2 linked regions of the Myxococcus xanthus genome follow. The protein of the gene in region 1 interacts with the protein of each later gene in a pairwise test. Links are inferred from orthologs where the notes say so. Each region holds a gene or a part of one and is shown on either strand. Other genes may lie near its edges. The genes, in order: clpA and BHS09_RS11265.

Region 1 (11,103 bases):
GCAGGACCTGAGCGACATCGCCCACAAGCTGGAGGACGCGCTCGCCCCGCTGAAGGCCAACCCTCAGAAGATGCCGCGGCCAGTGGTGGACATCCTGCTCCACGGCCTGGACCTCTTCCTGCTGCGCGCGCAGGCCCACGCGGACGGGCGCGGGGACGCGCTTCCGGACCCGGCGGCCGCCCTGGCGCAGCTGGTGGCGGACGCGCCGCCGCCCGAAGAGGCCGCGGCCATGGTCGCCGCCTCCGGGGGCGTGGCCGCCGTCGCCGCGCCGGCTCCGTCCGCGGAGCCCGTGTCCGTGCCGGACGCGCTGCCGGAGTCCGCGGACGCAGGCTGGCGCGTGTCGTCGTGGCAGGTGACGGCGCTGATGCGCGAGGTGGAGCGCCTGCGCGAGGTGCGCCTGCGCGTGGAGGAGCGGGGCCGCGAGTTGGAGCGGGTGGCCGTGCTGCTGGCGAAGCAGGGGCTGCTGGCGGAGACGGCGGAGGCGCGTACGGCGCTGTCGGGCACCGCGCGCTCGCTGCGCACCGACGGTGAGGAGACGAGTGACATCGTCGACGCGCTGGAGGATGGCCTCAAGGCCATCACCACGCGCCCGGTGCGCACCATCCTGGATCCGCTCCAGCGCATGGTGCGTGATTTGTCCCGTCAGCTGGGCAAGGAAGCGCGGCTGTCGGTGGTGGGCTCGGAGGTGTCGCTGGACCGGCGCCTGCTGGAGAAGCTGCAGGGCTCGCTGGTGCACCTGCTGCGCAACGCCGTGGACCACGGGCTGGAGCTGCCGGCGGACCGTGAGCGCGCGGGCAAGCACCACGAGGGCGCGCTCACCCTGCGCGTGGAGCAGCAGGGCAACCTGCTCTACCTGGAGGCGTCCGACGACGGCGCCGGCATCGACGTGGAGGTGGTGCGACGCCTGGCCGAGCAGCGCGGCGTCGTCACCGCGGAGGAGACGGCGCGCTTCAACGAAAACCAGCTGCGGGACCTCATCTTCCGGTCCGGCTTCAGCACCCGCACGGACGTGACGGACACCTCCGGCCGCGGCGTGGGCCTGGACGCGGTGCGCGCGTCGGTGGAGGCGCTGCAGGGCCGCATCGAGGTCGCGAGCACGCCGGGGCAGGGCACGCGGTTCATGCTGACGCTGCCCACGGACCTGGGCAGCTCACCGGTGCTGGTGGTGCGCGTGCTGGAGCAGCTGGTGGGCCTGCCCATGCTGGCGGTGGAGGCCACGCAGCTGGCGCGCGCGGAGTCGCTGCGCCTGGGCAAGCGCCGGGCGCATTTGGAGTACCAGGGGCAGCTGTTGTCGGTGGTGGACCTGGGGGCGCGGCTGGGCCTGCGCGCCCTGGCGCCGCCGGCCGAAGGGCAGCCGCTGCTGATTGTCCAGAGCGGTGGCAAGCGCGTGGCGCTGGTGGTGGACGCGGTGGTGGGGGACCGGGATCTGGTCATCCGCCCGCTGCCGTCGGAAGTCCGCGACGTGCCGGCCTGGCAGGGCGCGGCCACGCTCAGCCGTGGCGAGCTGCTGCTCATCTGCCGCCCGGACTGGCTGGTGACGGAGACGGTGCAGGTGCAGGTGTCGGCGCAGCGGCGGGCGCTGGTGGTGGACGACTCGCTCACCGCGCGGGCGCTGCACCGGGCCATGCTGGAGGCGGGCGGCTTCACGGTGCACCTGGCGGCCAGCGGGGCCCGGGCCCTGGACCGGCTCCAGTCGGACACCTACGACGTCGTCATCTGCGACCTGGACATGGAGGAGATGGACGGCATCCAGCTCATCGCGAAGCTGCGTGAGCGCCCGGAGACGGCGTCGCTGCCCGTCATCCTGGTCTCCGCGCACGACAGCTCGGTGGCGCGCGAGCGGGGCCTGAAGGCGGGCGCGGACGGCTACCTCAGCAAGCGCGAGTGCGCCGCGGGCCGTCTGCTGGCAGAGGTGCTGGACGTCATGAGCCGCCGGGGGAGTCGCGCGTGAGCGTCAAGCGGCCCATTCGGGTCCTCGTGGTGGACGATTCGCCCACCATGGCGAACATGCTGACGGCCCTCCTCACGGAGGAGCCGCGCATCGAAGTCGTGGGCCGGGCGGGAGACGGCAACCGCGCCGTGCAGCTGGCGCGCCTGCTGCGCCCCGATGTCATCACCATGGACCTGCTCTTGCCCGGCCTGGATGGACCGGGGGCCATCGCCGCCATCATGTCCCAGTCCCCCGCGCGCATCCTCGTGGTGAGCGCGGTGGCGGAGCAGCGCGGCGTGGACCTGGGCTTCCAGGCGATGAGCGCCGGCGCGCTGGAGCTCATCGGCAAGCCCAACGTGACGAACGCGGAGGAGCTGCGCCGCTGGGGCAAGGAGCTGGCGCACTCGGTGTGCCTCATGGCGGAGGTGCCCGTCATCTCCCGCCGGCCGCGTGCGGCCACCGCGCCGCCGCCCCCCACTGGCGCGCGGGTGGACATCTTCGGCGTGGTGGCCTCCACGGGGGGGCCGCCCGCGCTGGCGGACGTGCTGTCCAAGCTGCCTCGCTCGCTGCCGGTGCCGCTGCTCATCGCCCAGCACATCACCGTGGGCTTCACCCAGGGCATGGTGCGCTGGCTGTCCCAGGTGACGCCGCTGCCGGTGGCCATCGCCAAGGACGGCGAGCGGCTGGAGCCGGGCCGCGTGTACTTCCCGCTGGACGGGCATGACCTGCTGGTGGACGCGGCCGGACTGGCGCGCCTGCAGCCCAGCCGGGGCGGACCGTGCCCCAGCGGGGATGTGATGCTGACGTCGCTGGCCGCCGCATTTGGCCGGCGCAGCGGCGGGGTGGTGCTCACCGGCATGGGCGAGGACGGCGCACGCGGCCTGCTGGCCATCCGCAGGGCGGGCGGCGTCACCTTCTCCCAGGACGAGGCGTCGTCGGTCGTCTTCGGCATGCCTCGCGCCGCGCTGGATGTGAAGGCCACCGACCAGGGCGTGCCCCTGGCTTCCATGCCGGAGCTCATCCTCCAGAGCTGTACCTTCGCCCCCTTCCGGGGCGGACGCCCCGAGGGAGGACCCACCCGGTGAGCTCCTCCTGTGCCTGTTTCACCTGCCCGCCTCCGCGCGGGTGCCGTGCTGACGTCGTTTCCCCGGCGGTGATTCCGTGAGCCTCCCGCAACAATCCTTCGCCTCCCAGTTGTCGCAGCAGTTCCGCCAGTCGCTGGGGCTGGCGCCGAAGTTCGTGCTCGTCACCGCGCTCATCAGCGCGACGGCGGCCACCCTGCTCACCGGTGTCGCCACGCGGCGGCTGGAGAGCGACCTGGCGGACAGCTACCTGGGCGCGGGGCGGCACGTGGCCCGCGGGCTGGCGGTGGCGGCGGAGCAGGGGGTGTCGGCGGGGGCCAGCGCGCTCCAACCCATGCTGGACGCCAGCGTGGGCCATTCGGACCTGGCTTATGCCTTCATTCAAGACTCGGCTGGCAACGTGGTGGCCCACACCTTCCCGGACGGCTTCCCGGACGCGCTGAAGGACGCGGTCGCCACCGCGGGCGCGGGCTCGGTGCTGGAAGCAGACGCCGGGGGCCTCCGCCTGCGCGCCATGGACGTGGTGGCGCCGGTGGCCGGTGGCCGCCTGGGCTCCGTGCACGTAGGCGTGTCCCGGGACCACATCGACGAGCTGGTGTCCGCGCTGCGCGTGCGGATGGTGGGCTTCGCGGCGCTGCTGGTGGCCCTGGGCGTGGCGGTGTCCGCGCTGTTCGGCCGCAGCATCGTCGGCCCGCTGAAGAGCCTGACGGAGGTGGCCGGCCACATCGTGGAGTCCGGTGACCTGACGCGCCCCATCCAGGTGAAGAGCGGTGACGAGGTGGGCCGGCTGGCCAACTCCTTCTCGCAGATGGTGGAGCGGCTGCGCGAGGTGACGCTCAACCTCCAGCAGGCGGCCGTGGCGCTCACCCAGTCCACCGAGCACCTGAATTCGTCCTCCACGGAGCAGGCGCAGACCATCTCCCGGCAGGCCGCGGCGCTGCAGGAGACGCAGGTGACGGCGCAGGAAATCAAGCAGACCTCCATGCTGGCCGCGCAGAAGGCGGAGAGCGTGCTGTCGGTGGCCGAGCGCGCCGACGCGCTGGCCAAGTCCGGCGAGGCCTCCATCGAGCTCACCATGGCGGGGCTCAACGACATCCGCGCCCAGGTGGGGGAGATTGCCCAGAAAATCGTCGAGCTGGGCGAGCGCACGCAGCAGATTGGCGGCATCACCCAGACGGTGAAGGACCTGGCGGACCAGTCCAACATGCTGGCGCTCAACGCCGCCATCGAGTCCGTCCGCTCCGGCGAGCACGGCAAGGGCTTCGGCGTGGTGGCGCGCGAAATCCGCGCCCTGGCGGACCAGTCCATCGAAGCCACCACGCGCGTGCGTGAGCTGCTGGACGACATCGCCAGCCAGGTGACGTTGGCGGTGCGAATCACGGAGCGCGGTGCCGAGCGCATGGAGTCGGGCCTGGCCCAGGTGCGCACCAGCGGGCAGAACCTGCGCGAGCTGTCCTCCATCGTCCAGGACAACGCCGCCGCCGTCCGTCAGATTGCCGCCGCCGTCAGCCAGCAGAACGTGGGCATCAACCAAATCACCCTGGCGGTGAATGACTTGTCCAAGATGATGGATGAGACGGTGGCCCGCATCGGCTCCACCGGCGAGGCCGCCACCACGCTGCAAATCATCTCCGAGCAGCTCTCCAGCGCGGTGAAGAGCTACCGCGTCGAGTAGTCGCTCGCCCGCTGTCACGGGCGGACAGACGAAGGCCCCGGCTCCCAGGGAAGGGGACCGGGGCCTTGTCATGTCCGCGGCCAGCGCGGGCAGGGGACTACGCCACCTCGGCGGTGGCGGGCTCCGTGCGCAGCTTGAGGTTGTCATCCTCCACGTCGTAGTGGGCGGTGCCTCCGTTCTTGAGGTCCCCGAAGAGGAGCGCCTGGGCGAGCGGCTTCTTCAGCGAGTTGTCCACCAGCCGGGCCATGGGGCGTGCGCCGAAGGCCGGGTCGTAGCCGTGCTCGGCCAGCCATGCGCGGGCGGCGGGCGTCAGCGCCAGCTTCACCTTCTTCTCGTCCAGCATCTTCTGGAGGAGGCGCACTTCCTTGTCCACCACCTTGAGGATGACCTCGGGCGGCAGGCCGGAGAAGAGAATCCACCCGTCCAGGCGGTTGCGGAACTCCGGCGTGAAGGTGCGCTCAATCGCCTTCTTCGCGCGGGTGGCGTCCACCGGCTTCGCGAGGTCCCCGAAGCCAATGGCCTTGGTGCTCATCTCCTGGGCACCCGCGTTGGTGGTGAGGATGAGGACGATGTTGCGGAAGTCGGCCTTGCGGCCGTTGTTGTCCGTCAGCGTCGCGTGGTCCATCACCTGGAGCAGGATGTTGAAGAGGTCCGGGTGGGCCTTCTCGATTTCATCCAGCACCACCACCGCGTAGGGGTGCTTGCGCACGGCGTCCGTGAGCAGGCCGCCCTGGTCGAAGCCGACGTAGCCCGGCGGCGCGCCGATGAGCCGGCTCACCGTGTGCTTCTCCGAGTACTCGCTCATGTCGTAGCGCAGGAACTCCACGCCCAGCGACTGCGCCAGCTGCTTGGCCAGCTCCGTCTTGCCCACGCCCGTGGGGCCGGAGAAGAGGAACGAGCCAATGGGCTTCTCCGGCGCGCGCAGGCCGGAGCGGGCCAGCATGATGGCGCTGACCAGGTCCTTGATGGCCGGGTCCTGCCCGAAGATGACGCCCTGGAGGTCCTTCTCCAGATTCTGCAGCTGCACGCCCTCGCTGGCGGACACGCTCTTGGCGGGGATGCGCGCCATCTTCGCGACGACGGCCTCCACGTCCGCGCCGCTGACGGTGTTGGAGCGCTGGCCCTCCGGCTTGAGCCGCTCGGCCGAGCCCGTCTCGTCGATGACGTCGATGGCCTTGTCCGGCAGGAACCGGTCGTTGATGTGCTTGGCGGACAGCTCCGCCGCCGCGCGGATGGCCTCGGGCTGGTACTTCACCCCGTGGTGCTCCTCGTAGCGGCTCTTCAGCCCTTCCAGGATGAGGATGGTGTCCTCGACGGAGGGCTCACCCACCTCAATCTTCTGGAAGCGGCGTGACAGGGCCCGGTCCCGCTCGAAGGCGGACTTGTACTCCTGGTACGTCGTCGAGCCGATGCAGCGCAGCCGCCCGCTGGCCAGCGCCGGCTTGAGCAGGTTGGACGCGTCCATGGAGCCGCCGCTGGTGGCGCCCGCGCCGACGATGGTGTGGATTTCGTCGATGAAGAGGATGGCGTTCGGCTGCTCCTTCAGGGCCTTGAGCACACCCTTGAGCCGCTCCTCGAACTGGCCGCGGAACTTGGTGCCCGCGAGCAGCGCGCCCATGTCCAGCGAGTAGACGACGGCGTCCTTCAGCACCTCCGGCACTCGGCCTTCGTGGATGTGCAGCGCCAGGCCTTCGGCGATGGCCGTCTTGCCCACGCCCGCCTCACCTACGTAGAGCGGGTTGTTCTTCCGGCGGCGGCAGAGCACCTGGATGGTGCGCTCCAGCTCCTTCTCGCGGCCGATGAGCGGGTCGATGCGCCCCTCCTTGGCCTCGATGTTGAGCTGCACCGTGTAGGCCTCGAGCGGGCTTTTCTTCGGGGACTCGCCCTCGTCGTCGTCGCCCGCGGGGGCGGCGTGGCCGGCGCTCTCCTCGCCTTCACCCTCACCCTCGCCGTCCTTGGTGACGCCGTGGGAGATGTAGTTGAGCAAATCCAACCGGGTGACGCCCTCCTGCTGGAGCAGGTAGAGCGCGTGGCTCTCGTCCTCGCGGAAGAGGGCCACCAGCACGTCCCCACCGTCGATGAGCTTCTGCTCGGCGGACAGCGCGTGCATGGCGGCGCGGTGGAGCACCCGCTCCACGCCGATGGTCTGCTGCGGCTCGGCGTCCACGCCCTCCGGCAGGCGTTCAACCGTCTCCTCCAGGAAGGAGACCAGGCGCTCCTGGAGTTGCTTCACGTTGGCGCCGCACCCCTTCAAGACTTCGCGCGTGCGCGCGTCCCGGGTGAGCGCCAGGAGCAGGTGTTCCAGCGTCAGGTACTCGTGGCGCATCTTCCGCGCCTCGTCCAGGGCGGTGCGGAAGCTGGCCTGCAACTCTTTGGCAATCAGCGGTCCTGCCACGTTTCAACCTTCCTCGGGTTCCATGGAGAGTCGCAGCGGCATGTCGTTCTCCTGCGCCGCGGCCTCCACCGTCTGAATCTTCGTTTCGGCGACGTCGTACGTATAAACGCCGGCCACCCCGACACCGTTGTAATGAACGTGCAGCATGATCTGCACGGCATCCGTCTCCGACTTGTGGAAGACCTCCTTGAGCACCGCCACGACGAACTCCCGGGTCGTGTAGTTGTCGTTGTGCAGGAGCACCTTGTAGAGCGGCGGTTTCTTGAGCTTCTGCTTGGGGGCGGACTCCGTGATGACGGAGGTGTCGTGCTCATGCTTCTGCGCCATAAGTCGTTCGGACTCCCTTTGCTGAACGGGCGGGGGATTTTCAGTCCCCCTCCTTGAAACCAGTCTCCGCCCGCCACTGGGGCAGGCCTCCTTCGACGGCTGCCCGCTCGTGGGCCAGGAAGCCGCGCACGGCCCTGTCCATGCCCGGGTGGAGGAGCAGGTGCGCACTGTACGTGAGGTGCGGCTCGAATCCCCGGGTGAGCTTGTGCTCTCCCCCCGCGCCCGGCTCGAAGCGCTCCAGCCCGGAGGTGATGCCCTCCGAGACGGGGTGGTACAGGCAGACGTTGAAGTGAAGGAAGGGGTGCTCCTCGAAGCAGCCCCAGTAACGGCCATACAGAACGTTGGCACCGGTGAAGTTGAACGCACCGGCCACCAGTCGGCCTTCCCGGCGGGCCTCCACCCACTCGCAGCGGTGCTGGAAGCGGGCGAGCACGCGAGCGAAGAAGTCCGGGGTGAGGAAGCGCTGGCCCCACGGGTACTTGTCCACCGTGGTGGCGTACAGGCGGTAGACGGTGTCCGCGTCCACGTCCGCCAGCGCGTCCCCGCGCAGGGTGCGGACCTCGATGCCGCGCTCGGTCAGGGCGCGCAGCTCCCGGCGCAGCTGGTTGCGGCGCTTGGCGTGGAAGCGGGCGAGGAAGTCCTCCAGCGTCCGGTAGCCCTGGTTGCGCCAGTGGTACTGCACGCCCAGCCGCACGGCGAAGCCCTGGGCCTCCAGGACGGGCAGCTCCTCCTCGGTGGAGAAGAGGACGTGGATGCCGGACAGGCGCTCGGCCCGGGCGAACTCCTGGGCGGCGGCGTACAGCTCCGCCTCGCGCGCGGCGCGGTCCTCGCCCGGGGCCACCAGCACGCGGCGCCCCGTGGCGGGGGTGAAGGGGACGGCGAGCACGAGCTTCGGGTAGTAGCGCAGGCCCGCGCGCTCGGCGGCGGTGGCCCAGGGGCTGTCGAAGACGAACTCCCCGTCGCTGTCGTCCTTGAGATAGGCGGGCGCGGCGGCCACCAGACGCGAGCCGCGCCAGAGCGTCAGGTGCCGGGGGTGCCAGCCCCGCGCCGGCACCGCGCAGCCGCTCTCCTCCAGCGCGGTGAGGAAGGTCCACTCCAGGAACGGCGTGGCCCGGGCGTCCACCAGCGCATCCCACGTGGCACGGGGGACGTCGGTGAGGGAGCGCAGGATGCGCAGCGTGGTGGGGAGCGGTGTCGACATCGTCGGAGCCTGGGCCAGGGCGAGCCTATAACGATGCGTACCCGCTGCTGCCACGACTGTCCGGGCGCTACTTCCCGCGAGTCAGCTCCGCGGCGAGGAAGCGTCCGGCTTCCGCCAGTCCTTCCTCCCCCCGGCGGCGTCCCTCGTCCGATTCCATGACCCGCCGCGCGGCGTCACCCGCGGTGCCCACCTCCAGGTCCACCAGGATGAAGAACGCGCTGAGCGCCGGACCCACGGGGGCGATGCGTCCCGGCCGCAGGGGCCGCTCACTCAAGGTGGCGGCCACCTTCTCCACCAGCCCGTCGTCGGTGAGCCGCTTCGCCTTGCCGCGCATGGCGGTCCACGCGACATCCAGCAGCGTGGGCAGCATCCGTCCGGAGAGCGCGCTGGACAGCCGCTGCGCTGCTTCTTCCTCGTCGATGTGGTGGGCCTGCGCGTAGGTGGGGACGAGCTTCGCCACCACCACGGCGCGGGTGGCGAGATGGGCGAGTCTGGGCGGGTAGGACACGCGGGGCTCCAGGGTGGGGCTGGCGGGCTACCAGCGCACGAACAGACGGTACCCCCCGCTGCTGCGCTCCTCCACGGAGATTCGAGGCCGGGCGTTGGCCATCTCCAACATTCCCTCCAGGCCCCCCGCCATCAGCTCGGGCCGGTTGTAGCGGTCCGACAGGGAGAGGCGGCGGCCGCGCTCGCCTTCGGAGGACATCGAGACGTCCACATCCGAGCGGCCCATCATCGCCAGGTAGCGAGGCACCCGCTCCAGGGCCCGCGCAGGCCCAATCATGGGCAGGGCCACCGCGGCCACGCGGCCTACCAGCGTCTGCGCGAAGCCGAAGACGCCCTGGCGGCCCAGCTGCCGGTAGGCGTCCTCGTCACCGAGCTCCGAGTAGCGCTCCCGCCGTGCCAGGGCCACTGCCCGCTGCCAGAGAGAAATGGGGTAGTCCAACTCCGGCTTTCGGCTGTCGTACCCCAGCGCCTCCAGTTCCTGGGCCAGCCGGCCCTCGGCCTGGAGACCCCGCACGAACAACCCCTCGAACACGCTGGCGGGCACGCGGGGCGGTGGCGGGGGCATGCCCCCAGTCTACGCAAAATCCACTACGAGTTCATATTTTTCTGGGATTACCGGTTGGTGCCGGAGCGGAGGGGGGCGAGGGGCGATTGCCAGCCCGCGAGCCGGGTTGCTATGGGGCCGCGAGCGCCTTAGAGGAGTCGTCCAAGGAGATTTGAATGTCGGTGAACATCCAGCTCGAGTGGACCCCAAACCCCAGCACGCTGAAGTACGTGGTGGACCGGCGGTTGTTGGCGGGCGGGGCGGTGAACTTCACGAACCCCGAGGAGGCCCAGGCGAAGTCCCCGCTGGCGCGCAAGCTGATGGACGTGCGCGGCGTCACGGCGGTGATGATTGGCACCAACTTCGTGACGGTGACGAAGGGGGAAGAGGGCGAGTGGGACGAACTCAATGACGAGGTCATGTCCACGCTGGACACCCACCTGACGGCGAATGAGCCGGTGGTGGACGAGGCGGCGCTGGCGGCGGCCCGCGAGGCGGCGGGACAGGCCGGTGGTGGCACGGTGGAAGGGCGCATCCAGGACATCCTGGACAGCGAAATCCGCCCGGCGGTGGCCATGGACGGTGGTGACATCACCCTGGACCGCTTCGAGGACGGCATCGTCTACCTGCACATGAAGGGCTCGTGTGCGGGATGCCCGTCGTCCACGGCGACGCTGAAGATGGGCATCGAGGGTCGCCTGCGGGAAATGATTCCCGAGGTCCTCGAGGTGGTGTCCGTCTGAGGCGCAACGTCAAAGCCTCGCAGGTCCGGCGGGAGCTGCTGCCGGACCAGTCCCCCGCGCTGCTGCGCGAGCTGCACCTGCTCACGCGCGAGGGGCATCTCAACGCGGACGCGCTGCGCAAGCTCAAGCAGGTGAACCACCTGATGGGCCTGCTGCGTCCCGCCGTGGAGGATGTCCAGGCGCGCCACCCGAACGCGGTGATGGTGGACGCGGGCAGTGGCAACGCCTACCTGGGCTTCGTCCTCTACGAGCTGTTCCTCAAGGGCGCCGCCAGCGGCACGCTGCTGTCCATCGAAGGCCGGCCGGACCTGACGGAGCGGGCCCAGGGCCGCGCTCAACGGCTGGGCTTCACGCGGATGCAGTTCCAGACGGCGCACATCGATACGGCGCAGTACCCGGAGCGCATCCATCTGCTGATGGCGCTGCACGCGTGTGACACGGCCACGGATGATGCGCTCGTCGCGGCCATCCGCCATGGCGCGGACCACGTGGCGGTGGTGCCGTGCTGCCAGGCGGAGGTGTCCGCGCAGCTCAAGGAGAAGCGCCCCGTCGTGGCCAGCAGCGGTAGCATGTCGCTGCTGTACGCGCATGCGTGGCACCGGCGCGAGTTCGGCTCGCACCTGACGAACGTCATCCGCGCGCTGACGCTGGAGGCTTTCGGCTACCAGGTGACGGTGACGGAGCTGACGGGCTGGGAGC
Region 2 (11,509 bases), 4.9 Mb from region 1 along the record:
GCAGCAAGAAGTTCGCGACAGCGGCCCAGGTGAGCACGGCGGAGAGCGGCGTCTTCGCGGGCTTCCTGGACCCGAACCTCTTCGGGCTGCCCCAGCTCCGCTTCAGCCTGGAAGGCCAGCTTCGCAGCGACCGGGTAGACGAGTACCAGGCCGGCTCCGGCCAGCGGCGCCCAGAGGTGGTGCGACGGACGCGGATGAACTCCGCGTCCATCGCCGGAGAGCTGGGCTTCCTGCTGTTCGAGCGCGTACGTGCGGCGGCCAAGTACCGGCTGATGTCCATCGACGCGAAGTCCCCCGACACCTCCGAGGAGGTGACGACGCCCGCGTTCTCCCTGGGCCCGTCGCAGCAGGATGCGTCGCTGCGGCTGATGGTGGGCATCGACACGCGGCAGAACCTGCACGCGGTGATGGAGGGCCTCAACCTGGAGGCTTCCTACGAGCTCTCCAATCCTGGCGTCGGCAGTGACTTCCGCTACGAGCGCTTCGGACTGCTGTACCGCCATGGCCTGCGGCTGGTGGGTGAACACAACCTGGTGCTGCGCGGCGAGGCCGTGGCGGGGGTGGACCTGCCGTTCCATCAGGAGTTCGTGATGGGCGGCAATTCATTGCGCGGCTTCGTCTACCGCCAGTTCCGGGGCGACACGCGACTGTCCTTCACCGCCGAGTACCACTTCCCCCTCTTCACGGTGAACCCGCTGTCCTTCCGCGGCGTCGCCTTCTCCGACACGGGGATGATGATGTGGCGCAAGCTGCCCGGTGACCGGGAGCTGAGGGACGTCAATGGGCGCGTGGTGCGCAGCTACCTGCCCGACGCGGAAGACGGGCTGGGCAACGCCACGGTGGCCCAGGGCGTGGGCGCCGGCCTGCGGCTGTACCTGCGCAACATCGTGCTGCCCCTGGTGGGCGTGGACGCGGCCTACAGCGTCAACTCGGGCGAGTTCCGCTTCTATCTGGTGGCGGGGGTGAATCCGTCCTAGGGACGACACGTCAGGCGGCCCCGTGGTGGGGCGTCGGGTGCGGCGCGCCATGCCTCCATGTCATGAGGGCAGGCGCGTCTCCCCTCCCCGCTTCACGCGAGCCCGCCATGTCCGACGAACGCTTCACGACCAGCCGCGAGGTCTACCACCGCATCCAGTGGGACCCGCGGTTCGACCCCCGCGAGTTCACCATCGGCTACGACGCCCATGGAGAGACGCGCGAGGAGATGCCGTTCGCGGCCTTCGTTCCGGACGGCGAGATTCCCTGGCACCGCGTCTGGTACTTCAAGCGGGGCCACCAGGTGGTCTGGGACCGCGAGCAGCGCTTGGACCTGCTGGATTCGCCGCAACCTCCGCCCGGGTAGCGGGTTGAAGGGGAACGGAGGCGAGAATCACGAGCATGTCGCGACCCCTGCTGGTCGTACTTGGAGTCGTCCTGGCTGCCTGTGGTGAATCGGACGCGCCCACCCCGGATGGTGGAGCGTCCCCACCCGCCCCGGACGCGGGAGTTCCCCAGCCCGACGCGGGGAGCCCGCCTGACGATGCCGGAACCCCGGAGCCGGACGCCGGCTCACCGTGGGCCACGGTGACCTCCGTGCAGGAGGCACGCGTCGCAGAGGCGGGTGCCTCCGTCCCGGGACTGGGCCTCGCGGTGTACGACGCGCAGGACCGGAAGGTGTACGAGCACATCATCGGGGACTTCGCGCCGGACCGGCGGGTGGCCGTGGCGGCTCCCGGGACGCGCTTCGAGTTCGGATGGACGCCCTGGGCGGACCGGGACGCGGGCGACTACGCCGTCCTCGGGATGCACCTGCAGCGGGATGACCCGGGCGCGGGCGTCGTCAGCTTCGCGATGCGCCTCTCCACGGAGGTGAGGCCCCTCATCCGGGCGGCGCTGGCGCCCTGAACCAGCGGCTATCCGTCGAAGCGCCTCCGCCGCAGGTCCAGCATCCACGCCTCCAGCGCGGCCACGGCCTCGTCGGGCGGCGACTCGGGCAGCACCGAGTCCGCCCGCGCGGCTTCGAGCACCTCGAACGCACGCGACACCTCGCCGCGCCACCGCTCGCTCAGGGCCTCCGGAAGCTCGCTCTTCTCCCCGCGCAGCTTCTGCTCCACCAGGGCATGGGCATCCGCGAAGCCGTACTGAGACAGCAGCTCCGTGACGTCCGTCTCCACCACGCCGGTCCGCAGCGCATGGGACCCCGTCAGCGTGGTGCGCAGCACGTAGAGCAGCCGCTTCGCCGACCGGAAGCCGCTCTTCTCCCACTCGCGCAGCTGTCCCTGGGCAAAGCCGTTGTAGTGCCGGTACATCTTGCGCGACAGCACCGCGCGCACCAGCGGACGCAGCGACTCCAGCTCCGGAGACACGCGCAGGGGGATGGCCCCCAGCACCCGCTCCAGGTAGTTCCCATTGCCTTGCAGGATGCCCTGGAGCACCGGCAGCAGTTCGTTGGACGAGTAGTCCACCTCCACGCCCTCCAGCACCTCCAGTCGCTCCGTGGGGACGTGCACGGGCTGCAGCGTCAACAACGCCGCGGTATGCGCGACGTGGATGGACTTCAGGTCCAGGTCGCTGTCCGGCGAGGGGAAGCCATAGGCGTGCGCTCCGGACAGGGAGACGACCAGATGCGAGCGGTGCCGGGACTCCTCGTCCAGCACCCGGTCCGCCATCGCGCGTTGATGTTCCGTCAAGGTGCCCTTCATTCCGAATCCCTCCACGCCATGGCCGGGGCCTCCGGCGCGTCACGTCCCAGTGGCCCGGGTTCCTTCAGCACCCAGCGCCGCGCCAACTCCTCGCCCACGCGCCGCAGCAACCGGTCCGCGCGTTCGTAGTCCGGATGCTCCGGCAGACGGCTCTCCCGGTGTGCGGCCTCCAGGTCCGGCGCCAGCGCCTCCGCGTCCCGCAGCACGTCCTCCAGCGGCACGCGGCCCGCCTTGATGTCCAGCAGCCGCGCCTTCAGTGCGCCAGAGGCCTCGAAGGCGGGCGCGCCCTCGCGCAGCCACCCCGTCGCCGTGGCCACCAGCCGCAGCAGGTTGTAGGCGTTCTTCGGGTGCAGCTCGCGCGCGGAGGGAGGCCGCTGACCGCCGCTTCGCGCATAGGCGGTGAGCGCCTTGAAATCATTGGCCGCCAACAGCCCCTGGTCCCAGAGCGAGCGGTAGAGCTGCTTCACGTACGTCTTCGCCGCCAGCAGCGCATCCTGCGCCGACGGCGCCTCGCGGGGCGACACGGCCGACAGCCGGCGCGCCACCTCGTCCAGGTCCGGCGCGGGCTCCTCGCACAGCCACTCGAGCAGCAAGTCCCGATGCTCCGCCAGCCGCTGGCTGCGCGTGAGCTTGTCGAGCTGGCTCATGGCATACCGCCCGAAGCTGCCGAACAGGGCCTTGGACACGAAGGCGTCGCGCTCCGCCAGGAGCCACTCGCCCACCGGGTCCAACGCCTTCACGCCCGGAACGAAGAGCGTCTCCAGCGTGTTCGGGTCCGCGCGGAGCGCCTGCTCCACCGCCTTGTGGACTTCCCAGTACGTGGTGCTGCCATCCGCGCTCACCAGATCCCTGGGCGCGTCGACCAGTCCAAACCGCCAGGGGAGCGGCAAGGCGAACACGCCGCGCACATCCACGTCCGAGCGCTCGTCGGCCAGCCCCCATGCATGGCTGCCCACGCGCGTCTCCAGCACCACACACGGCGTCAGCGCGCTCCAGGCCGCCTCGCGGCGCTGGGCGAACTGCACCTGCCCCGGACGCCGGGGCACCAGCTCGTCCCGCGCGAACCACACCTCCCCCACGCCGACAATCTGCACGTCGAAGCCGCCGTCATGCGCGCGGACCACGCGGCCCACCACGCCCTGCGGGATGCGACGGCCTCCGGAGGCCAGGCGCTCCACGCGCGTCGTCACCTCGGTGCCGTGGGGCAGCGGCACCGACAACCGGTCCACCTGCTCCAGGCCCCGGATGCGCGCGCCGCCTGGGGAGGGAGCCTCCGTCGATGAATCACTCATGGGGTCGTCACCTCTCGAATCGGTGCGAAAGCCGCCCAGGGACGGCGGGACGAGCGCCGCCCTGACCCGAGGCGGGCCTCAACGCCGGGTGGACGCCGCCGCATCATGGCCCAACTCCGCCGCCATGCGCTCGTCGGGGTCCGGCCGCTTGTCGCGCAGGGTGACGAACTCCTCGGCCGCGGTGGGGTGGATGCCCACGGTGGCATCGAGCTGCTTCTTGGTGACGCCACACTTCACCGCCACCGCCAGTCCCTGGATGATTTCCGGCGCGTCCGTCCCCACCATGTGACAGCCGAGCACACGGTTGGACTCGCGCTCCACGACCACCTTCATCATGGTGCGCTCGTTGCGCCCGCTCAGGGTGTGCTTCATGGGGCGGAAGCTGGTGACATAGATGTCCAGCTTCCCATGACGCTCCCGCGCCTCCTGCTCCGTCAGTCCCACCGAGGCCACGGGCGGCTGACTGAACACAGCCGACGGCACGTTGGTGTGGTCCATCTGCATCGGGTTGTTGTTGAAGAGCGTCTCCGCCAGGGCGCGCCCTTCCGAGATGGCCACCGGCGTGAGGTTGATGCGGTCGGTGATGTCGCCCACCGCGTAGATGCTCTCCACCGAGGTGCGGGACCACTCGTCCACCACCACCGCGCCCCGTGTGTCCAGCACCACCCCCACTTCCTCCAGCCCCAGCCCCCCCGAGTTGGGAACGCGCCCGGTGGCGAACAGCACCGCGTCCGCCTCCACCGTCTCGCCCCCGCCCGTCAGCAGGCTGACCCCGCCCTCGGCGCGCTTCTCGATGTCCCGGATGAAGGTGTCCGTCATCAGCTCGATGCCCTTCTTGCGCATCTCCTCCGTGAGGAAGGAGCGCACGTCGTCATCGAACCCGCCCAGCACGCTGGCGCCGCGAATCAGCATCGTCACCTGGGAGCCCAGCCCGTGGAAGACGCCCGCCAGCTCCACGCCGATGTACCCGGCCCCGACGACGGCCAGCCGCCGAGGCAGCTCTGGGAAGGACAGCGCCTCATCGGAGGTGACGGAGTGCTCGATACCGGTGATGTCGGGCGGAAGGTAGGGCCGCGAGCCCGTGGCAATCAGGATGCGCTCGGCCGTGTACAGCTTTCCGGCCACCTCCACCGTGTGCGGGTCCACCACGCGCCCGCGCCCCTCCATCAGCGTCACACCCGAGTCGCGCAGCAGGCGCGCATACACGCCACGCAGCCGGTCCAACTCCTTGTCCTTGGCGGCCAGCAGCTTGCTCCAGGTGAACAGCGGCTCCTGGACCGACCAGCCGTAGCCCTCCGCGTCCTGGAACTCCTCCCGGAAGTGCGCGCCGTACACCAGGAGCTTCTTGGGCACGCAGCCGCGGTGGACACACGTGCCGCCCACGTCGCGGTCCTCACACACCGCCACCCGGGCCCCGTGTGCCCCGGCCCGGCGGCTTGCCGCCACACCGCCAGAGCCGCCGCCAATGGTGAACAGGTCGAAGTCGTATCGGGCCATGCGCTTTGAATCTCCTCGGTGGCATTCGCGAATGAACCTGAAGAGATAGCGCTCGGATGGGGCGTCGCGCACCGTCGACGTGCGCCTCCGTCGCGTAATCCGGGCCGCCCCACGCGCCGCGTGTCAGCCGCCGGACAGGGCCAGGACGCTGTCACGCAGGCGGCCCAGCAGCAGCCGCGTCACTTCCAGCTCCGTCCGGCACCGCTCGAGCCGCTCGGGCATGTCCTCCAGCAGCCCGGAGTCCGCCTGCACTTCGATGTCGCGGGCCTGCGACTCCAGCGCGCTGGCGCCGAACCAGGCCGCGTTCGACTTGAGCGTATGCGCCGCCCGGCCCAGGTCGTCCGCGTGCCCACGCACCAAGGCCGAGTACGCGTCCTCCAGGAGCGCCGGCATGCTGTGCAGCGCGGTGTCGATGAGCTCGGGGAGAATCTGCGCCGCCTGTGCCCCCAGCTCTGCCCACAGCCGGGCGAGCGCGGCTGACTCCAGGCCCGGGATGCGCGCCGCGTCCGGCAGGCCTTCCATGACGGTTTGCAGCGGCGTCAGCGCGACCGCGCCGCTCGCGACCCGCCGCTCCGGTGCCACCTCCGAACGCCGGGGCTGGCAGCGCAGCAGCGCCGCCGTCAGCGCCTCCACGCGGATGGGCTTGCCCAGGAAGTCGTCCATGCCCGCCGAAAAGCACTGCTCCCGGTCGGAGTCCATGGCGTTGGCCGTCATCGCGATGACCCAGGGCTGCGCCTTGGGCGGCAGCTCCTGGCGGATGCGGCGCGTGGCCTCCAGGCCGTCCATCTCCGGCATCTGCAGGTCCATGAGGACCGCGTCGTAGCGCTTCTGGAACAACGCCTGCAGCGCCTGGCGTCCGTTCAGCGCCACGTCAGCGCGGTAGCCGAGCCGCTCCAGCACCAGCAGCGCCAGCTTCTGATTGGTGGCGTTGTCCTCCACCAGGAGGATGTCCAGCGGTACGGTGTCCCCCGGCCGCTCCCCCGGAAAGGGCCCTGCTCGCGAGGGCCGCGTCTGCCGGGGCTCCGGGAGCTGGGGGAGGTGCTGCGAGAAGCACGACACCAGCGCGTCGTAGAGCTGCGAGCCCTTCACCGGACGCGACAACACGCCCGCGAACAGGCCCTCGGGGGGATTGCCCCGCCGGCCCGGCGTCGACACCAGCACCAGGGGAAGGGCCCGCGTCTCCTCGCGCCGCCGGATGCGCTCGGCCAGCGTGGTGCCATCCAGCCCCGGCATGTGGTGGTCGATGAGCACCGCGTCGAACGAAGCCCCCGCCTCGAGTTGGGCGAGCGCCTCCATCCCCGACGCGGACTCCACGGGCACCAGGCCCCACGCCTGGAGCTGCCGTCCCAGCAACCTTCGGAACAGGGCGTTGTCGTCCACGATGAGCACGCGCCGGCCCTGCAACAGCCCCTGCTCCTGGCGCGGCTGCACCGCGTAGGCCTGTGGCGCAGCCTGGGCGCGCAGGGTGAAGCGGAAGGTGGTGCCTTGTCCGGGCACGCCCTCACTCTCCACCCAGATGGTGCCGCCCATGGCCTCCACCAGCCGCTTGGAGATGGCCAACCCCAGCCCCGTACCACCGAAGCGCCGCGACACGGAGGCATCCAACTGGTTGAACGGCTGGAACAGCCCCGTGCGCCGGTCCTCGGGAATGCCGGGGCCGGTGTCCTGCACGCTGAAGGTCAGCTCCCAGTCCGCCGCGCCCTCCGCGCTGCCCAGGGCCGAGCCCTCCACGCACACCACCGCGCCGCCGTGCTCGGTGAACTTGAGCGCGTTGCCCACCAGGTTGAGCAGCACCTGACGGAGGCGCGACGCATCGCCCACCAGCATCTGCGGCAGCTGCGGCGCGAGGTCACACCCCAGGTCCAGCCCCTTCTCGCTGGCACGCACGGCCATCAGGTCCAGGACGGACTCCACGCACTGGCGCAGGTCGAAAGGCCGCAGCTCCGCCTCGAAGCGACCGGCCTCTATCTTGGAGAAGTCCAGCACGTCGTTGAGCAACGTCAGCAGCGCCTCGCTGCTCTGCCGGATGGTGGCGACGAAGTCGCGCTGCTCTTCCGTCAGCGCTCGGTCCAGGAGTAGACCCGTCATGCCGATGATGGCGTTCATCGGCGTGCGGATTTCGTGGCTCATGGTGGCCAGGAACAGGCTCTTGGCCTGGTTGGCCGCCTCCGCTGCCTTCCGTGCCCGTTCGAGGTCGGAGATGTCGTGGTAGATGGCGATGAAGCCGAGCTGCCGCCCGCCCACCGACACCGGCAGCGCCCGCAGCTCCACGTCCACCACACTGCCATCCTTGCGGACCCGCCGGGTGACGGAGCGCAGCCGCCCACGCTGCACGACCTCGCGCGACGCCTGCTCCGCTTCCGGGAGGACGGTGGGCTCGGTGGCGACCAGTTCGAAGATGTGCTTGCCGAGCGCTTCCGCCGGCGAATACCCGAACAGGCGCGTGGCCTCGGGGTTCCACGACAGCACGCGGAACTGGCGGGTGATGGTGATGATGGCCACCGGGCTGTTGATGACCACCGCCTCGAAGAACTCCTTCTGCTGCCGGAGCGAGGCTTCCACCTCCAGGCGGGCCGTCATGTCATGGAGCTGCAAGACCCAGCCCCCGTCCCCTTCTCCGGACAGGGGCAGCGTCACCACCCGCAGGTAGTGCGCGGGGCCGGAGCCGCCTGGGCGCTGTCCGGCCAGCTCCGTCTCGCGCAGGGCGGCATCTGCGGGAGCGCGGGGCTCGGGCGGACGCCAGCCGGGCAGGAGCAGCCCCACCGGCTGCCCCACGAGTCCAGCACGCGGCCCGAAGATGCGTTCCGCGGCGCGGTTGACCTCCACGATGCGCTGCCCAGCATCCAGCACGAGCACCCCATCCCGCGAGTGCTCGAAAACCGCTGCATGTGCGCTTGACGCCAGGTCAGCCACCCTTCCCCCTGCCACGAGAATGAAGGCCCGCTCGGACCGCATCATGCCAGACGCGCGCGCGGACCAGGACGGTGTTGCAACGAACCGTCAGCGGCTGTTCCACCAGGCCTTGAACTCGTTCCAGGAAATCTTCCCGGTGCGGTCCGTGTCGACGATGTCGACGGCGATTTCCAATTCCTCGTCGGAGATGTTCTGCCCCAGCGCCTCCAGCAAGCGCGCGAACTCAGCACGGTCGATGGTGCCGGTCCGGTCGCGGTCATACCGCTGGAAGATGTCGAGCACCTCGTTGCCGGAGCTGGTGAACTCGTCCACCGCGGCGTGGACGGGAGCCAGGGGCTGGAGCCCCGCGGACGTCGTCTCCACCTGCTCGACGAAGGGTGACCCTGTCGTGGGCCGCTCACGCCGAGACTCGGAGGTCCGCCGCGTCGCTGCCTTTCGCGCGGGGGCCTTCTTCGCGGGGGCCTTCTTCGCCGCCGCCTTCTTCGCCGTGGTCTTCTTCGCCGCCGCCTTCTTGGCCGTGGTCTTCTTCGCCGCCGCCTTCTTGGCCGTGGTCTTCTTCGCCGCCGCCTTCTTGGCCGTGGTCTTCTTCGCCGCTGCCTTCTTCGCCGTGGTCTTCTTCGCTGTCGCGCTACGCCGGGATGACTTCTTCGCAACAGCCGTCTTGCGTGACTTCGTCGCCATGATGAACCCCTCCCTGGACGGCGCGCATCGTAGCGCTCCCTCGCTCGGGTCCAAGCATCAGCACGCGCCCCAACCCACCCGTTACGGTGTGCGGCCTCCGTCCCCTGGCGAACGCGGACGGTGGGGACGGCCTGGAATCAAGCCCAAAACATGGTCCAAGATGACCCACCCAGCGCCTTCAAAGCCCTGGCTACCCTGGAACCCCGGGAGACAAACTGCTAGCAGGCCGTCCGCCAGCCTTCCTGGCTGCTTGCCGCACCGTGTTGGTAGCAAGAAGGGCCCGCGAGATGTTCACATGCCGCCGTGCGCCGCGAACAGGGCCGCCCGCACGCTTGCTACTGCACCGCCAATCCTGCCCGGCCCCCACTGGAACCCCGCGTCGGAATGAATGACTCGCTAGAGACCCTCCTGGCCGATGGCATCATCGAAGCCATCATCGGCCAGTTGAAGACGGGCAAGGAGGCCGAGGTATGGCTGGTCCAGCACGCAGGCCAGGTGGTCGCGGCCAAGCTGTATAAGGAGCGCCACGAGCGCAACTTCCGCAACAACGTGGGCTACCGGGAAGGCCGCGAGGTGCGCAACTCGCGCACGCGCCGCGCCATGGAGAAGGGCAGCCGCTTCGGCCAGAACGCCGCCGAGGACGCCTGGAAGAGCGCGGAGTCTGACTCGCTCTACAAGCTGCACGCCCAAGGTGTGCGCGTGCCCACGCCGGTGCTGTTCTACGAGGGCATCCTCCTCATGGAGGTGGTGCTGGATCCAGAGGGCCACCCCGCCCCGCGCATGGTGGAAGCCCCTCCCGCCACCCCCGAGGACGCGCACGCCCTCTACGTGGACCTGCGGGCGCAGGTCGTCAACATGCTGTGCGCCGACCTCATCCACGGCGACCTGTCCCCGTACAACATCCTCATGAGCTATGCGGGGCCGGTCATCATCGACTTCCCGCAGACAGTGGCGGCTGCTCGCAACAACCGCGCGGAGTTCTATTTCCGGCGCGACCTGGACAACGTCCGCAACTTCCTCGCGAGCACCGCGCCCTGGCTGCATGGCGCCGCGGGCGACACGAGCGAAATCTGGAATGCCTACGTGCGCCGGGAGCTCACCCAGGACTTCGTGCCGTCGGGCAACTTCCGGGAGGGGCCTCGCCAGAACGGTCGCGGAGGGCCTCGGAACCAGGGGTTCCAGCCCCAGGGTGACGAGCGCAGAGGCGGGTTCCGTCCGCCGCCGCCCGCGCCGGTCGAGCAAGCCGCCGCCCCCCAGCGCGACATGACGCCCGAAGAGGCCGCCGAGGCAGAGCTTCGGGAGCTGGAGGCGCTGGTGCTCAGGCAGGGTGGTGGTGAGCGTGGCAAGCCCGCGGTGGCGGCACCTCCGCCTCGGGGCGGGCGCAACCGGGGTTTTGGCGGAGGCCGCCCCCCGCCGAGGGGTGGAGGCAACGGCGCACGGCCGCCGCAGACTGGGCAGCGGACGGGCGGCGGTGCGCCTGGGCGCTCGGGCTCGAACGAGCCGCGTGCGAGTGGCGGTGCGCAGGGCGGCCCGCGCTCGAATGAACCGCGTGCGAGTGGTGGTGCGCAGGGCGGTCCGCGCTCGAGTGAACCGCGTGCCGGATACGGCGGGCTCCAGGGCGGTCCACGCTCGAACGAGCCTCGTGCAAATGGTGGCCCCCAGGGCAGTGCGCGCTCAAACGAGTCGCGTGCCGCGAACGGTGGTCACCAAGGTGGCGCTCACTCGAACGAGCCTCGTGCGACTGGTAACTCACAAGGCAGCGCGCGCGCGAACGAACCGCGTACAGCAACCGGCGGTTACCAGGGCAGCCCGCGCTCAAATGAGCCTCGCGCGAACGGCAGGTTCCAGAACGGCCCGCGCCAGAATGAGCAGCGCGCGGACGGAGCCAATGCAGAAGGCTCGCGTCCGTCCGGACGGCGTGAAAATGGAGGCCAGCCAGGAGGCTGGCGCCAGAATGAGTCGCGTGCGAACGGCAGAGGCATGGGCGCCTCCCAGCCGAATGAGCAGTTCGCGGACAGCGCGCCCTCAGGAGGCCCCCGCCAGAACGAACAACGCAATGGCCGGCCGCCCCGCTCCAACCCGCGCGGTGGCAATCCGGGCGCGCCCACGACTGAGCAACGTGCGTTCGACAACGGCCGTCCGTCACGGAACGAGCCTCGCGGCGACACCTTCGCCTCACCGATGAACCAGAGGGGTCCTCGCGGCGGCGGGGCTCGCTCCGACCGGAACGAGCGGCGCGGCAATGGCAGGCCGGAGCCTGTCGTCGAGACTCGGTCCATGCCAGGCGCTCCCGCGCAGAACACGGTCCGGGAATCCCGTCCGGGCAACAGCGGCAACGAGGGTAGCCCTCGACAGCCGCGCCAGTCCCAGGGCCGCGGAGGTCCGCGTTCACCGCGGCCTGGCGGGCCCCAGGTCTCCTACGTGGCCCGCCCGGCCTCCTCGTCC

Evidence for each region.
Region 2: the proteins of clpA (region 1) and BHS09_RS11265 interact in binary tests that used the Escherichia coli proteins (3 or more experiments, as listed by UniProt). The link is inferred for Myxococcus xanthus from one-to-one orthologs.

The regions. Positions count from the first base shown.
Region 1 is NZ_CP017174.1:7,518,654-7,529,756, reverse strand. The notes cover bases 4,434-7,431. They hold clpA (ATP-dependent Clp protease ATP-binding subunit ClpA), read right to left. Parts: upstream 7,083-7,431; coding sequence 4,785-7,082; downstream 4,434-4,784. Other genes in these bases: BHS09_RS30910 (ATP-dependent Clp protease adaptor ClpS), read right to left, coding at 7,086-7,409; BHS09_RS30920 (methyl-accepting chemotaxis protein), read left to right, coding at 4,434-4,687. Also shown: BHS09_RS30930 (hybrid sensor histidine kinase/response regulator), read left to right, coding at 1-1,951; BHS09_RS30925 (chemotaxis protein CheB), read left to right, coding at 1,948-3,015; more of BHS09_RS30920, read left to right, coding at 3,092-4,433; BHS09_RS30905 (GNAT family N-acetyltransferase), read right to left, coding at 7,450-8,610; BHS09_RS30900 (hypothetical protein), read right to left, coding at 8,678-9,118; BHS09_RS30895 (DUF2378 family protein), read right to left, coding at 9,146-9,682; BHS09_RS30890 (NifU family protein), read left to right, coding at 9,838-10,404; BHS09_RS30885 (class I SAM-dependent methyltransferase), read left to right, coding at 10,314-11,103. UniProt on the Escherichia coli protein: ATP-dependent specificity component of the ClpAP protease. It directs the protease to specific substrates. It has unfoldase activity. The primary function of the ClpA-ClpP complex appears to be the degradation of unfolded or abnormal proteins.
Region 2 is NZ_CP017174.1:2,646,665-2,658,173, reverse strand. What follows is about bases 5,394-8,797. They hold BHS09_RS11265 (response regulator), read right to left. Parts: upstream 8,429-8,797; coding sequence 5,594-8,428; downstream 5,394-5,593. Other genes in these bases: BHS09_RS11260 (EF-hand domain-containing protein), read right to left, coding at 8,471-8,797; gor (glutathione-disulfide reductase), read right to left, coding at 5,394-5,470. Outside these bases: BHS09_RS11295 (BamA/TamA family outer membrane protein), read left to right, coding at 1-977; BHS09_RS11290 (DUF504 domain-containing protein), read left to right, coding at 1,085-1,342; BHS09_RS39315 (hypothetical protein), read left to right, coding at 1,378-1,884; BHS09_RS11280 (nucleotidyltransferase domain-containing protein), read right to left, coding at 1,893-2,681; BHS09_RS11275 (DNA polymerase beta superfamily protein), read right to left, coding at 2,678-3,973; more of gor, read right to left, coding at 4,052-5,393; more of BHS09_RS11260, read right to left, coding at 8,798-9,064; BHS09_RS11255 (RIO1 family regulatory kinase/ATPase domain-containing protein), read left to right, coding at 9,449-11,509. UniProt on the Escherichia coli protein: Member of the two-component regulatory system UvrY/BarA involved in the regulation of carbon metabolism via the CsrA/CsrB regulatory system. Phosphorylates UvrY, probably via a four-step phosphorelay.